4 regions of the Paenibacillus sp. P46E genome follow, and region 1 is predicted to be linked to each of the others. Evidence: riboswitches for the same ligand, from Rfam matches in the RefSeq annotation. Region 1 holds a riboswitch; each other region holds the start of a gene.
What was found. Region 1 has a riboswitch for cyclic di-AMP ahead of A3849_RS24315 (C40 family peptidase). Riboswitches for the same ligand answer to the same signal wherever they lie in the genome.
Positions count from the first base shown of each region.

Region 2: linked by a shared signal. The riboswitch ahead of A3849_RS30970 (NfeD family membrane protein) and the one ahead of A3849_RS24315 (C40 family peptidase) in region 1 are both predicted to bind cyclic di-AMP.
Region 3: linked by a shared signal. The riboswitch ahead of A3849_RS22680 (resuscitation-promoting factor) and the one ahead of A3849_RS24315 (C40 family peptidase) in region 1 are both predicted to bind cyclic di-AMP.
Region 4: linked by a shared signal. The riboswitch ahead of A3849_RS01850 (hypothetical protein) and the one ahead of A3849_RS24315 (C40 family peptidase) in region 1 are both predicted to bind cyclic di-AMP.

Region 1 covers NZ_LVYZ01000065.1:18,062-21,754, forward strand. Annotated here, with positions in the region: cyclic di-AMP (ydaO/yuaA leader) riboswitch at 1-90, opposite strand, end outside; gene A3849_RS24315 (C40 family peptidase) at 479-907, opposite strand; cyclic di-AMP (ydaO/yuaA leader) riboswitch at 965-1,103, opposite strand; gene A3849_RS24320 (hypothetical protein) at 1,324-2,154, opposite strand; gene A3849_RS24325 (M1 family metallopeptidase) at 2,166-3,693, opposite strand, start outside.
Region 2 covers NZ_LVYZ01000101.1:2,185-5,877, forward strand. Annotated here, with positions in the region: partial or broken gene A3849_RS32630 (InlB B-repeat-containing protein) at 1-1,705, shown strand, start outside; partial or broken gene A3849_RS30965 (transposase) at 1,850-2,074, opposite strand; cyclic di-AMP (ydaO/yuaA leader) riboswitch at 2,316-2,470, shown strand; gene A3849_RS30970 (NfeD family membrane protein) at 2,616-3,188, shown strand; gene A3849_RS30975 (flotillin family protein) at 3,211-3,693, shown strand, end outside.
Region 3 covers NZ_LVYZ01000059.1:11,609-15,301, forward strand. Annotated here, with positions in the region: gene A3849_RS22670 (HD domain-containing protein) at 1-175, shown strand, start outside; gene A3849_RS22675 (TatD family hydrolase) at 231-1,001, shown strand; cyclic di-AMP (ydaO/yuaA leader) riboswitch at 1,200-1,428, shown strand; gene A3849_RS22680 (resuscitation-promoting factor) at 1,718-2,878, shown strand; gene rnmV (ribonuclease M5) at 3,044-3,595, shown strand; gene rsmA (16S rRNA (adenine(1518)-N(6)/adenine(1519)-N(6))-dimethyltransferase RsmA) at 3,592-3,693, shown strand, end outside.
Region 4 covers NZ_LVYZ01000002.1:103,212-106,904, forward strand. Annotated here, with positions in the region: gene A3849_RS01830 (ThuA domain-containing protein) at 1-621, opposite strand, end outside; gene A3849_RS01835 (SDR family NAD(P)-dependent oxidoreductase) at 658-1,380, opposite strand; gene ytxJ (bacillithiol system redox-active protein YtxJ) at 1,610-1,936, shown strand; gene A3849_RS01845 (glutaredoxin family protein) at 1,933-2,172, shown strand; cyclic di-AMP (ydaO/yuaA leader) riboswitch at 2,488-2,658, shown strand; gene A3849_RS01850 (hypothetical protein) at 2,793-3,245, shown strand; gene A3849_RS01855 (hypothetical protein) at 3,334-3,519, opposite strand; gene A3849_RS01860 (glycoside hydrolase family 43 protein) at 3,535-3,693, opposite strand, start outside.

The DNA.
Region 1 (3,693 bases):
CCTATGACCCCTCTGTAAATAGGAGGTCAATTCACCCAAAATCGGTTCCCCCGTTTCCCTAATGAATAAGGAACTCGGCATGACTATTGATTAGATTAGCTTACGGATTAAAACAATGACAAAACCTTTGTAAATCAGGTTTGAATAATTACAAAAATGTTACTATCAACTCACTGCGATAATTGTAACAAAGACGGAAGCACTTGGCAATCACCTAAAGCATATTAATACATATTTTTTGAGCCTATTAAGAGAAAAATGCTTGATTTACGCTGGTTCTTTACGCTGTAAGTGAGCTGCATGGAAGGTGTTACTGGAATTTTTATCAAAAGAGGTGTTTCAAAGCTCTAAAATGTGTGTAAAAGGGAGAATAAGGAAAAGGAAAAACCCGGAAAATGATTACGGCAATAATCAGCTACCGGGCTTGTATAAATTACTTTTAGTGTTAGAGGTGTAATGTGAGGGGAACAAGCTTCAATTAATCGTAGGCAACAGTCTTGTAAGCTGTAGTGCTCATCACTCGTTTAGCGCCAACGTAGCGGTTGGCCCAGTAAGCTTGACTCAGCGAAGTTATGGTTACACCGCGTGAGCTGGAAGATTGTGCGAATTTTCCGCCACCGACATAAATGCCGACATGGGAGACTCCTGATCCAAAGGTATTGAAGAATACCAGGTCACCTGAACGCAGGTTGCTCCGTGATACGGAAGTTCCAACGCTGAATTGAGCCTTGGACGTGCGCGGCAGGGTAAGGCCGACATTTTTAAAAACATACGAGGTGAAGCCGGAGCAATCGAAACCGCTTGTGCTAGTGCCTCCGAATTTATAGGTGGTTCCGATAGTTTTTGCGATAACGGTGTCCATCTTGGAATCGGCGAAAGCGCTACCGGCTCCGATTGTGAAAATCATCACTAGTCCAAGTGCTGCTGCGGTACATTTCTTCTTAAAATTCTGACTTTTCAAAAGATGTACTCCTTCCAAGGCCTGCGAGGTTAGCTTAAGGATTCGGTAGAAGGTTCCCCTATGACCCCTCTAAAGCGAGATCAATTCACCCAAAATATGGTTCCCCCGCTTCCCGGTGCAGGGAATTTGGCGTTTTATGCACCAGAAGAGCGACGTGTCGACAATTAGTAAATGCTCGGAATGTTAACGTGTTTGAATGTGTTGCATCTGAAAGATTACAAATTTGTTACTAGTGGTACAGGCATCATTGTACCAGAGGATTTACAGTTTTGCAAATACTCTTATTCACTTTGTAATCTAAAAAAGAGTCCCGCCCCCTCAAGGAGCAGTGACTCTTTTATTATGCCGGCTGAGCGGCTTAATTATTGTGGGAATGATTTACTGGACCAAAGGTGGTATTGAGCGGCGATTCCCCACATTTTGAACAGTGTAGTGGGAAGGGGAGAGAACTGTCTAAGCAGAAGTGCCGGCATCCCCGGACAAAAGATCGATGCCGCTCCGCAAGCAAGCATCATGATCACGCCCCCTGCCCCCATTGCAAAAGATAATCCGACAGAAGGAAGGATCACCTTCAGACACACCAAGAGAGAAGAGAGAGTGCCTGTACCACCCGTATACCCGAACTGCATGTACAGCAGTACTTTTCGGATGAAGAACAGATATAGCAGCCAAGCCAGAATGTAAGGCACCAGTTTCAGCAATAACTTATAATCCAGAATCCCGCTTAACAGCAATCTGTACATTTTGGGAAGAAGCCAATACAGGGGCAGGGCTGTAAGCACCCATTCTGCCAGACTGAACAGCATTACCGGAAGCCCATACAGCCGCATACCCGGAAAAAAGAACATCCCTCGCTCCCCCTTACGTTCCTGATGGAGTTCATGGAGCAGTCCAGCGCGGATGAATGGGGAGAGCAGCAGTCTAAATGCGCTTAGCGCCAGAAGCATCCAAAGCCAGTGCTGAACAGCGGAATCGGTACCCAGTGCGAGCTGGCCCTCCACATAATACAGCAGCCTGCCTATCCCGCTGCCGCCCGCATCCTGATCGGGATAGCGCAGAAGTACCGGGACTACAGCGCTTTTAACGAACTTGTACATGAAATAGCCCCAGAACAGCCGGTAAATGAACAACAGAATTAGTATATAAAATTGCTCTTTCATGCTGTGCCAGCCGCGGGATATCGATCTTTTCACAATCCTTCACCTCACCAGACAAGAGTTCCGAGCAGATTTTCAATCAGGTTGGTTATGCTAAGCGTCCATCGTGAGAGCGTATCAGGTTCCAGTGCCGCGAGCCGGAAATTATTCAGATGCTTATTCTCCAGCAGGATGGAATGTTCGGGGTCAATCTCTGCCGACATTAGCGGCGCTTTGTAGGACAGCTGAAATGTAGTTTGTTTGTCTTTTCCATCCCAATACCGTTGAACAGTATATCCATCCGAAAAGGTGAACTTTACTGGTACATTCCCGTACTGGCTGCCTTTGTTACTCACGGCAACTGTCGAATCATAACGAAGGCTATCTATATCGCTCCCCTTGTGAAGGGTGTTGATAATGTCATCTACGGCAAAATCAGGAGCGCCGCCACTGTAAACATATTGATCGAAATACATCTGCCACGATTTTTTGGTCACTTTTTCTACGGTCTTTTGAAAATCCGCTGTGGAAGGGTGCTGGAAACGGTATTTACGGGCATAGGCGGCCATGATGGCATCCATCGTTTTGGTCCCCACTTGCTGCTCAATGTCTTTAAGGACCAGTTTGCCCCGGATGTATACGTTGCGTGTATAGGCGTCATCTCCGGTGTATTTCCAGGTCTCCAGATTGAGCGGCTGTGATGAGGTAACCAGACTGGCCTGAAGTGCAGAATTAGAGGCTACACCATATTCCTGTTCCATCAGCCGGTCTTCTGCATAAGAGGTGAAGCTCTCATCCAGCCAGGCTTCCTCAAATTCATTGCTGGCTATCATGCCATAAAAAAACTGATGCCCGATTTCATGGATAACCGTACGTTCAAGCTGCGTTCCTGGAGCATCTTCGGTTGCGCCGAAGGCTGTGATGAGTGTAGGATACTCCATCCCGCCTGCGCCATTCCCTGCCTTAGGCGGGACGACGATAGATAGCGTGGAGTAGGGATAAGAACCGTACCATTTGCTGAAAGCGCTAAGAGCAGCTTTGGCCGCCTGAAAATAACGCTCCTGTAAATCCTTATGCAACGGGTCCAGATAGAGCTTAATCCTTACCCCGGGCACGCCAGGAGCAGAGAAGGCTTCCTCGGCAACCGCAAAGTCGGGAGAGGCCGCCCAGGCGAAATCATGAACATCATCGGCGTAGAATTGGTAAATCTTCTGGCCCTGCTTCAGCCTCGCGGTCTTCACTGGGAAGCCGGTTGCTGCGACTGTATAATTGGAGGGCACGGAAAGGGTTACATTGTAGATCCCGAAGTCGCTGTAGAACTCGGAGGTACCGTGGTACTGATGCAGATTCCAGCCTTCCTGTTTTGCCCCCCGGGTGCCAACAGGCTCATACACACTGATCTTGGGAAACCATTGACCAGCCATGACAAAGTCACCTGAAATTCCCATGCGGGCGAATATTTTAGGCAGCTTGACCTCATACTTCAGCCTGAGCGTAACACTTTCTCCTCCGTTGACGGGTTCAGGAAGATGCACCTTCACCAGTGTCCTGTCATTCACATTGCCATCGTCAGGCTGGGCATACTGCAGACGCTGC
Region 2 (3,693 bases), on a different contig from region 1:
CACAGGCTGGAACACCGCCGCTAACGGAAGCGGCACCGACTACACAGCCAATGCCACCTTCAGCATGGGCACGGCGAATGCCACTCTTTATGCGAAGTGGACGGCCAATCCGACCTACACCGTAACGTACAACGGAAACGGCAGCACTGACGGTACGGTTCCGACCGACAGCAACAGCTATCCGCAGGGGAACACCGTGACGGTGCTGGGGAACACTGGAACGCTGGTGAAGACAGGCTATACGTTCGCAGGCTGGAACACCGCTGCTAACGGAAGCGGCACCGACTATGCGGCGAATGCCGCCTTCAGCATGGGCACGGCGAATGCCACTCTCTATGCGAAGTGGACGGCCAATCCGACCTACACCGTAACGTATAACGGAAACGGCAGCACCGGCGGTGCGGTTCCGACTGACAATAGCAGCTATCCGCAGGGGAACACAGTGACCGTGCTTGGGAACACTGGAACCCTGGTAAAAACGGGCTATACGTTCGCAGGCTGGAACACCGCTGCTAACGGAAGCGGCACCGACTACGCAGCGAATGCTACCTTCAGCATGGGCACGGCGAATGCCACTCTCTATGCGAAGTGGACGGCCAATCCGACCTACACCGTAACGTATCACGGAAACGGCAGCACCGGCGGTACGGTTCCGACCGACAGCAACAGCTATCCGCAGGGTGATGTGGTGACAGTACTAGGGAATACCGGAACGCTGGTAAAAACGGGCTATACGTTCGCAGGCTGGAACACCGCCGCTAACGGAAGCGGCACCGACCTTACTTTTACCACAGCAGATTCCCATGCGACGTTTACCGTTTCGGGAGCCGTGTACAGTTCCCTAACGGGCAATATGTATACCTATAGAGTTAACAACTTACAGGTAGGCGCGAACCTGATTCAGATTAGCGTAACGGCCCCTGACGGTACTGGCAATACGTATATGGTAACTGTGAATCGGGAGGATGTATCCAGGCAACCATCACCGGGTGGTTCGCCGGCGGACAGTATAACGCCAACAGCGACACCTGGACCTACGAAACCAGCAGTTGATGTATTCAATAGCGGCATTGTTAATGTAATAAACTTAGTTAATACCTTCGAGTCCAAAGTAGAGGAAGCTAAGAAATCTAATGTTAAGCTTGAACTTGCTGATACGAAAGGGCATTGGGCCGAAAAAACTATCGATACTTTTGTAAAGCTCCATGTGATTGAAGGTTACAACGATGGTACGTTCAAGCCGGATGGTGACATCACACGCGCTGAATTTGCAGTGATTCTGGGTCGGGTATTCGATATCAAAAGCGGCAGTAATACTGGTGTTACATTTAAAGATGTTGGTAGCCACTGGGCGAAAGGTGCCATCGAGAAACTTGCAGAGGCAGGGGTTATCAGCGGCTACGAGGATGTTACGTTCAAGCCAGATAAAACAATTACCCGCGAGGAAATGGTTGTCCTTTTATCCCGCATCTTAAACCTTAACACCTTAACAAAGGATACCACCAAAGGTAATTTCGATGACCTGAAGGGTTCCTATGCAGCAAACGAGATCAAAGCTGAAGCACAAGCTGGTATCATAAGCGGCAAAGGAGATGGGAAGTTTGATACAAAGAGCAACGCCACGCGCGCAGAAGCTCTACAGATCATCCTGAATGCGCTGAAGCTCAACCCGCAATTGAAGACACTGTTGGATTCACTTAACTAATGCCGGTTCTCTGAGAAAAAGGGACAAGTGTAATTTGGGGCTGTTGATAAAAGGGGCTGTCCCAAAAGTGGATTTTCTAGGGCGGAAGGCAGTTCTCTTCATTCTTAAAAACCACAAAAAGTGAGTAGAGCAGCGATTCTCCTGTTATTGAAGGATCGCTGCTCTGTTTTTTTGGTCATGGGTGGCTTGCTTTAGCAGATTATGGGCAAGGAAAAGCCATCCGACCTCAAGCGTCACTTTCCCCATAACGCGAAGCATAAATCGCCGGAAGCCCCAGTTGTTCTTCAGTTGTCCACATACACTTCCCGGTTCCGTCATTCGATGCGCGGCCAAGGCGTAACCTTTCTCACTCCGTAGAATTTCCCGGCTACTGCCAACACCGTAAGCACCTAAGGTTATAGTGTGTGCGGCCTTGACTTTGGACGATTGGGACAGCTTGCGAGAAATGGAGCAACAGTGAGTAAATCATCGGCCGAATAAGAGCGAAACCAAAGAATGCGCCTTCATTCGCGGAGGGGAGGCGTTTTTGGCTTCATTTGTCATCCCGGACGTTTTACAATAAATGGCCACAGGCGTAAGATTCAAATCAACAACCGAATGTAAATTAACTGTTCTCATATGGCTGAATTCCGTAATTGGGAACGGGGGAACCAATGATATATGGGGTGAATCCTTGCCGCGTGCTGAATAGCCGCTATGGCAGGGTAGGGCAATCTCGCTGCCCGAATCCGTCAGCTAACCCCGTAAGCCTCGAAGAGAGAGGATGAGCGCCATGATCGATTAACCGACCACGGATAGCCCTGCCGCTTCTGTGGTCTTTTTGCTGCGTGTGCAGGAAGGAAAAGCAGTCTGTACAAGGGACTAGAAATCTCATAACAACGATAATTAGATAGGTTAAGCGTTGGTTTAAATGCTCTATTTAAAATGCTTCAAAGGGGGGATTCTTATCGTTACTGTATTTATTGTGTGCTTCTGGGTTGGACTAATACTCCTCCTCAGCGGCGGATTTCATGGGCATGGCCTGGCGGGTCATCTGCATGCGGGCGGCGGCGATGCTGGTGGCCCCGGCTCTGTGCCCATACTCCCTCTGATGGTGTTTGTCACAGTCTGGGGCGGTACAGGTTACGTGCTTTCCCGGTTCAGCGAAATGAGGATGCTCGCAGTGGTGCTGATTTGTACCGTGCTCGCTCTGCTTCTGGGATGTGTGATGTATGCGGTGCTGGCCCGGGTGATGACCCGGTATGACAGCAGCATGAATGAAATGGATTATGAGCAGGCAGGGCAGCTCGGGTACATCAGTATCCCTGCAGCAGATGGAGCGGTCGGGGAAATGAAATATGTACTGCACGGAACCATGCGCTCCATTGGAGTAAGGGCAGAATCCGGCCAGCAGCTTGATAAAGGCGACAGGGTTATTATTTTGAAGGTGAACAAGGGAATGGCGGCAGTCACCCTCTTCGAGAGGGATATCGATCAATTATAATTCACGGGGAGTGTCAATCTAAATGGTTATTCTGTATGTAATCGCGGCAATTGTTGTTGTTATTCTGCTGGCCTTGTTCAGTATCGTGAACTCTTATAAAAAGGTTCCGCCCAATCAGGCGATGATCGTCTACGGCCTTGGCGGAAAAAGGGTGGTCCAGGGCGGCGGGACATTCGTCATCCCCGGCTTCCAGAACAATAAGACCATCTCCATGATGCTGATGAGCTTCGACGTCATCCCGGCGCAGGCGATGTTCTCCAAGCAAGGCATCAAGCTCAACCTGGAGGCGGTGGCCCAGATTAAGATAAAAAGCGATCCTACCGCTATTCTGACTGCCAGTGAGCAGTTTATCGACCGGCCGGAAGAAGACCGCGAGACGATTATCCTGCATTCGGTGGAGGGCCATTTGCGCGGCTTGATCGGACAATTAACAGTGGAATCCATTCTCAAGACTCCTGACGAAATCAACAGCAAGATGCGGGAGACCTGCTCGGAAGACCTCGAC
Region 3 (3,693 bases), on a different contig from region 1:
AATTTTGCTGCTGGACCGGCATGACAAACTGCGGGAAATCTCTGAAGTATCGGATATAGTCCGCTCAATCAGCGGCATTCACCGCGGGCGGTATCACCTTTATTTTCCGCAGGACAAGCTGCAGAATGTGCTTACACAGCTGCCCGACGCTATTGCTGAGATCTTTGCAAAATAATACAAAAATTTCTGGAATTCATCATAGAAAACAAGACTGAAAGGAAGATGCAAGCATGCGTTTATTCGACACACATACTCATCTGGATGCACCGCAATTCGACGAGGACCGTGAGCAGGTTATTGCCCGTGCGTTAGAGGCTGGTGTCAGCAAGATGATTAACATCGGATTTAACCGGGAAACGATTCCAACGACAATGAAACTTGCAGAAGAGTATGATTATATTTATGCAGCGGTCGGCTGGCACCCCGTGGACGCCATAGACATGAAAGAGGAGGATATGGACTGGATCGCCTCCCTGTGCAGCCATAAAAAGGTGGTGGCTATCGGAGAAATTGGACTTGATTACTACTGGGATACTTCTCCTAAGGAGGTACAGCATGAGGTATTCCGCAAACAGATTGGAATGGCACGGGAACTGAAAATGCCTATCTGTATACATAATCGTGATGCCCATGAGGATGTGGTACGGATTTTGCGGGAAGAGAAGGCAAATGAAATTGGCGGTGTCATGCACTCCTTTTCCGGCAGCTGGGAAACAGCCAAAATGTGTCTTGATCTGGGCTTTCATTTATCCTTCGGCGGACCCGTGACTTTCAAGAATGCCAGGGTGCCTAAAGAGGTGCTTGCCCAGACTCCAATGGACCGGCTTTTGATCGAAACTGACTCCCCATATCTGACGCCTCACCCCTTCCGCGGGAAGCGAAATGAGAGTGCTCATGTGAAGCTTGTCGCCGAGGCGGCAGCGGAAATAAAAGGGATTGATTTACAGGAATTAGCTGAAATTACGTATGCGAACGCACTGGAACGATTTGGAATTGTCTGAAAACGGGAGAAAAACAGGTGAAAAAAGAAGTATAGCCGATATATTAAACTTTTTTAATAAAGAAATGGCTGATTATTACAATATTTTAACGATTTTTTTACGTAAACGTGGTTGAATCGTGCTTTACAACATGCATCAAAACAGGATATCATCTTTTCAGTGAAGTGAGCTGTTGTTACTGTGACAGTCACAATTTCATGGATCGTCTCGCTGAGTCTCCGTATGGAGAACGGGGGAACCAATAATGATCTGCCGCATGTCCGTACATAGAGTACAGCATAGAAATGCCGCAGACTTTATTTGATTTCTTCACGTGGTCTTTGGGGTGAATTTGAGGGCAACCGCCGTGAGCGGGTGACCTGAGATAGGGCGTCTCTCTTATGCCCGAACCCGACAGCTAACCCCGTAAGCGCAAGTAAGAGAGGAAACCTCGTGCATAAACATTCCCGCGTATTCTGACACCCGGAGAGCCACGAAAGAGTCCTCTGTGAACTCTTTTGGGCTTTTTTTGTTTTTTGAATAATGGGGATGTTCCCAGCATACTGTTATATAACAGATGTCTGGAGTAGCTATGCCGAGCAGGCGATCCATGAGCAGGAAACGCTAAAGCAATGCGGGCGTATCCTGTGCAATCTCAAACCTAGTTTCGTCAGAAGTGATAAGTCACCTTTGCTATACAACTTGGACGACGGGGCTATGTAAGGAGGATGGAGAGAGTGGGCGTATTCCAACCAGAAGTATCCCATGATTCGCAATCATCCAGCAGGTCTTTCGCATTACGGTGGAAGCAAGTGAATCCTCGCGTACTTTCGCTTGCAGGCGCAGCATCAATTGTAATCGCGCTGGTAATTCTGCTGTACGTACACGGTCAAAGCATTAAAGAAATAACTTTAGTAATAGACGGAAAGGTACAAACGCTGGAGACGCGGGATGCGCTGCTCAGCGATGTGCTGGCAAAGGAACAAATTTCGCTTCAGCCGCATGATGCTTTATCCATTGGCCTTAGTGATGAAATAAAAGACGGCGACCGTGTCGTAATCAACCGTGCGCAGGCCCTTAAGCTTACTGCGGATGGAACAACCCAAACGCTGTACACGACCGAGGATACCATCGGTCAGGCGATTGACAAACTGGGCATCAGCCTGGAAAGCTACGATAAGATTTATCCTTCGCTCAACACTGCAGTTTCTGCCGACATGGAAATCAAAATTGTCCGAATCAACAAGCAAGTGGTACAGCGGACAACGAATTTGCCTTTCCGAGTGATTAAGACCGCAGACCCCTCCCTGACTAAGGGAACTGTAAGAGTTGCACAAGCAGGCAAACCGGGCGTAATGATCCAGCATATAGAGAAAATCTATAAAGATGGCGAGCTGGCATCTATGCGTATGGTGGGCAAGGAAGTACAGGCGGTTACCAAAGACAAGATCATTGCTATTGGTACCAAAGCACTTCCCAAGGCTGCTGTAGCTACTACTGCAACTTCCAATTCAACCACTACCACAAAATCATCTAAAGTTAGCGCGAACAGCAACAATGTTGCCAGCAAGGCAGGTATGGATTTTGAGTACAAAAAAATAATTAAAAATGTATCCATGACGGCTTATTCATCTGAAGAGCCAGGTATCGGTACCCGTACGGCTTCCGGCACACGCGTAACGGAAGGTAGGACTATCGCTGTAGATCCAGACGTAATACCTATTGGCTGGTGGGTGTATATTGAGGGACTTGGGTTTCGCCGTGCAGAGGATACCGGCGGTGCCATTAAAGGCAACAAGGTAGATGTCTATTATGATTCACTGAGCCATGCCCGTAACTTCGGCCGTAAATCGCGTACGATTTATGTGATTGGACCTGTGAAGCCAGAGCTGAATTAAGCAGCAGATTTTTGCAAAATAGCGTTTTATAAGATATAGTGAGGGTAGCACTTAAGACTGTTACGGAATTATAGAGCTGCCGCTCATCACTTATACATTCTTTAGCCAATAAGAAGGGGAGCGAATCCTCTTCTTTTTGCGTTTCAGAGTAAGGAGTTTTGTAAAATGATCAAGGAATTAATCGTTGTGGAAGGTAAAAGTGATACAGTTGCTGTTAAGCGTGCTGTAGATGCGGATACCATTGAAACAGGCGGTTCGGCAGTGGACCGCAAAGTGATCGCCAGGATTGCGCTGGCCATGGAGCGCAGAGGGGTCATTATTCTAACCGATCCTGATCATGCCGGTGAACGGATCCGGAAGATTGTGTCTTCCAAGGTGCCAGGCTGCAAGCATGCGTTCATTCCTGAAAAAGATGCCACCCGTAAAGGTGATATCGGAGTTGAAAATGCTTCTCCGGAGGCCATTCGTCACGCGCTAGAGCATGTTCATACTTCCTTTGAAGGCGCCCCGGCTCTGATTGGGTTGGAGGATCTGATGGCTGCAGGGATGATGGTACATCCCCGGGCAGCGGAGCGGAGAATGGCGCTGGGCAATTTGCTGGGGATCGGCTACTGTAACGGCAAGCAGCTATACAAGAGGCTGGCGATGTTTGGAATATCACGAGAGGAATTTGTAAATGCTCTCGCGCAAATTGATCAGGGAGGCATTACCTCATGAGTGGCAACAATCATATCTCATCCCCGGTACGCACAAAGGAAATTATCCAGCGTTACGGGTTCTCATTTAAGAAAAGCTTGGGCCAGAATTTTCTGATT
Region 4 (3,693 bases), on a different contig from region 1:
CGCCCATAGACCGCCCTTTGTAATCATCTGCCGGAACGGCTCTACGGAAAAGGAAGGAAGATGATGGCCAGGCATCAGATACACAACACGCCCCATCCCGAACTCATGACACCAGGCTGCCGCATGATGGGCCCCCTCATGGAAATACTCCGCCAGCACCGTCGTTTCAAAATAGGGCTGCATGTCAAAATAATACGGCTCGTCCTCGATCACAAAGTCGGTAATCCCCTGCATGATCGGATGGCCCGTTGCCGGAACTGCCATGTGAAGCTCAGTATAGGCCGGATGATGCGTAAAATGCGCTCCCAGCATCACACCCAGCTCCTGGTTACGCTGCAGTGAGATCCCATTGTGCACTACGAGCAGTCCTCCGCCGTTAGCTACATAGGAGAGCAATGCCCCGCTCTGTTCAGGAGCTATTTTGTTGTCCGAAAATTCTGTATACGCTATCACAAGCTTGTAAGCCGATAGGCTGTCCGGACTGAGCAATGAGTAATCTTCGGTGGACTTCACATCCAGCTTCCCGGCAAACAATTCCTCAAACACGTGGTCCACCCCGGAGAACGGATGATATTTAACCTCTGTATAGCTTCCCAGCGCCAGTGCCTTCCATTCTGTCATCTTTCATCCACGCCTTTCTCTAAGCAAGAGTTGATCTTACCAGGGCCAGGGATTGCCGTCCAGATCCAGATAAGCCGGTTCCATCCCCATATGCGTCTTATGCTCCTGCACGATTCCCATAATTTTGCTGGCGGATTCTTCAGGGGGAATAGGGGCTGCCTCATTCTTGTCACCGTTCATGTAGGACTGGAGCCAGCCCGGATGAAAAACCATCACCTGGCCGCCCATGACCCGCAGATGATTGTGCAGCAGGGAGGACTGCATATTAAGCGCTGCCTTAGACATACAATAACCGTACATGTTAATCCGCTGATTGCGGCTGATGCTTCCGGCTTCGGAGGAGATGTTCACAATCAGCTTTGGCTTGCCTTGCAGCAGGAGGCCCATCAGCGAATTGCTCACCCGCAGAGCGCCAAGCGTATTCACATTATATATGTGCGCCATCGCGGTGTCATCCATATCTACCAGCATGGTGGCATCATCCGCGCGGTCAATAATTCCAGCATTGTTGATGATCATATCCAGATAGCCTGTGCGTCCTGCAATGGTTCGTGCCGCGCACTTTACGCTATCACTGCTGCCGACATCCATCGGAACCAGAAAGAGCTGTTCTTCATATTGTGTATTAAGCATTTCCAATGCTTCCGATTTCTCCAGATACTGCCCGGCAAAAACGTTATATTTATTCTCCAGAAGCCAGCGCACAAGGAAAAACCCGAGTCCCCGGTCGGCACCGGTAACACAAGCGGCCTTTTTCATGGAATGGGTCACTCCCTCTTATCAGACATCAATATACATAAATCTCCATATCCCCCTACACCTTAGCACGGCAATTGTCATTTATCAACGTCCTCTGCTGGACTATTCTGCTAATGCATTCCCTGCTGATCTTCTTTTTGATTTAATTTTGAACTATGTTACAATCAGGAATATCATTGTTAACAACCGAATTGTTAGCAAAATAAACTACCAGGAGGGTGAACCCCTAATGTCCATACAACAAATCCGCAGTCTTGATGAATTGCATCAATACATTGCACAACCCGGCAAAAAACTGCTCTTCAAGCACAGTACCACCTGCCCGATCAGCGCCAAGGCGAATGAAGAATTCCAGGCTTATGTCCAGAGCTCCGGTACTCCCGCTGCTGTGGTTCATGTGATTGAAGACCGTCCGGTCTCCAACCAGATTGCTGAAGATTTCGGCATCAAGCATGAGTCCCCGCAAATCTTCCTGCTGGAAGATGGTGAAGTCCGGTGGAATACCTCCCACTGGAAAATCACCCGCGATGCCCTCAAGGAAGCTGTGAGCCAATGAGCCAGCCTGTAATCATTTATTCTACAGCCAACTGCAGTGACTGCAATCAGGTGAAGCAGCTGATGAAGGAGCAGGACATTCCTTTTGAAGTACGGGATGTAATGACCAGCACAGTCTATCAGGAAGAAGTTGAGAAGCTGGGCTTCATGGGCGTTCCTGTTACAGTCTCCGGAGCACATGTCGTCAAAGGGTTCAATCTGCCCGAGCTGAAGGAGCTTATCGCAGCCGCAAAATAGATATACCCGAACGCTGGCAGGAGAATGCCGCGTACGGATTCATTGGTTCACTTGCACAAAAGGGTATCCGGGAGCTGTTTGCCCCTGGATACCCTTTTGTCTTGCCTAGGAAATGGTCCGCATTCTAAGGCAGAAATAAAAACCGGCGTGCGAATGAGATAATGGGCCAATATTCAGTAAGATATATGGTTTTATCCGTTTATTTCCTTCGAATTATCCGATTTCAACGTGAAATTGGCGCAGCACCTCCCTTTTCCTTTTTTACAAAGACCTCCCCGAAGCAGTATGATTCGTTTTGAAAGTAATTCATGAAAAATTACATGAACGCTGAATTCCCGGCACACGGGAAACGGGGGAACCACCGGGCCACAAGGCCTTATTGGGGTGAATCCTAAAGAGACTGTAGAAGTGCGGTCTCACAAGGTAGGGCGACTCTCACCGTCCGAATCCGACAGCTAACCCCGTAAGCGTATAGAGAGAGATCTTAACCCGCCAAGCTTAAGCGCCAGGTTTATTTAAGCCTGTACCGAAGCCGCAGCAGAGGTTCTCCTCTGCTGCGGCTTTTTTGCATAATTATTTAAACTGATAAAGATTTCATATTATGAAAGGATCGTGAGATCATGCCAGACCCAGTATCGCTTCAGCCCGCTTCCGAAGCCCGGTTTGCGGAGTATGTTCAGAAATACAGCAGGAATGTCTGTGCACTCAGCAGCCTGCTGCTCGGGCAGGGTACCGGGGCCGAGGAGGCTACGATTAAGACCTTCGCAGTGCTCTATGAGCCTTTCCTGAAAAAGAGCTTCGACCCGCAGGCCTTCTCCCTTGAAGCCTACCGTGCGTGCATTCAGCAATGCTCCCGGCTTGCGCAAGCCCAAAATCCTGGCTATGCAAATGTGCTGTCCTGGGAACATCAGCTTGTACAAGCGCTCCGGTATGGCATGGTGCTCCCCCTGCCCGAAATTAGCGCCATTCTCCAGAGAAGTGTGCCCGACCTTAAGGCGCAGCTCAGACAGGTGCGCGAACAAATGGCGACGCAGGCGGTCTTACTGCCGAAATCCAGTTTAACTGCCGGGTGAGGTGCGTGAGCGTTCAGCTTTTAACGTCATATATTCAGGTATTCAGGCAAAAGAGCTGCGGCATCCTGCCACAGCTCTCTCTATTTGCCTAGCGCTTGCCTTTGCCTCCCTTGGCGAACCTCAAGAAAGCCATGCAGCAGCCTAATAATCCTATACCCAGCATTAACGTCTGCAACGCTCCGAGCCAGGTTGAGCCTTCCGGCCGGATCAGGCTGCTGATGATAATCAGCAGAATCGAAGCCGCTACCAGCAAAGGCGTTCGTTTTTTCTTCATGAATAGTACCACTCCTTACTTATAAGGTACACCATATGAAGTGGTTTCGCCAGAACCGGCTGGATTTGTTACATACTCAAAAAAATCAAAATCAGCATAATGCTGATGCTTTACACGATCCGCACAGGTCAAGCCAACAAAAGAACCTGTAAACTCACCATACTTGCTGTATTC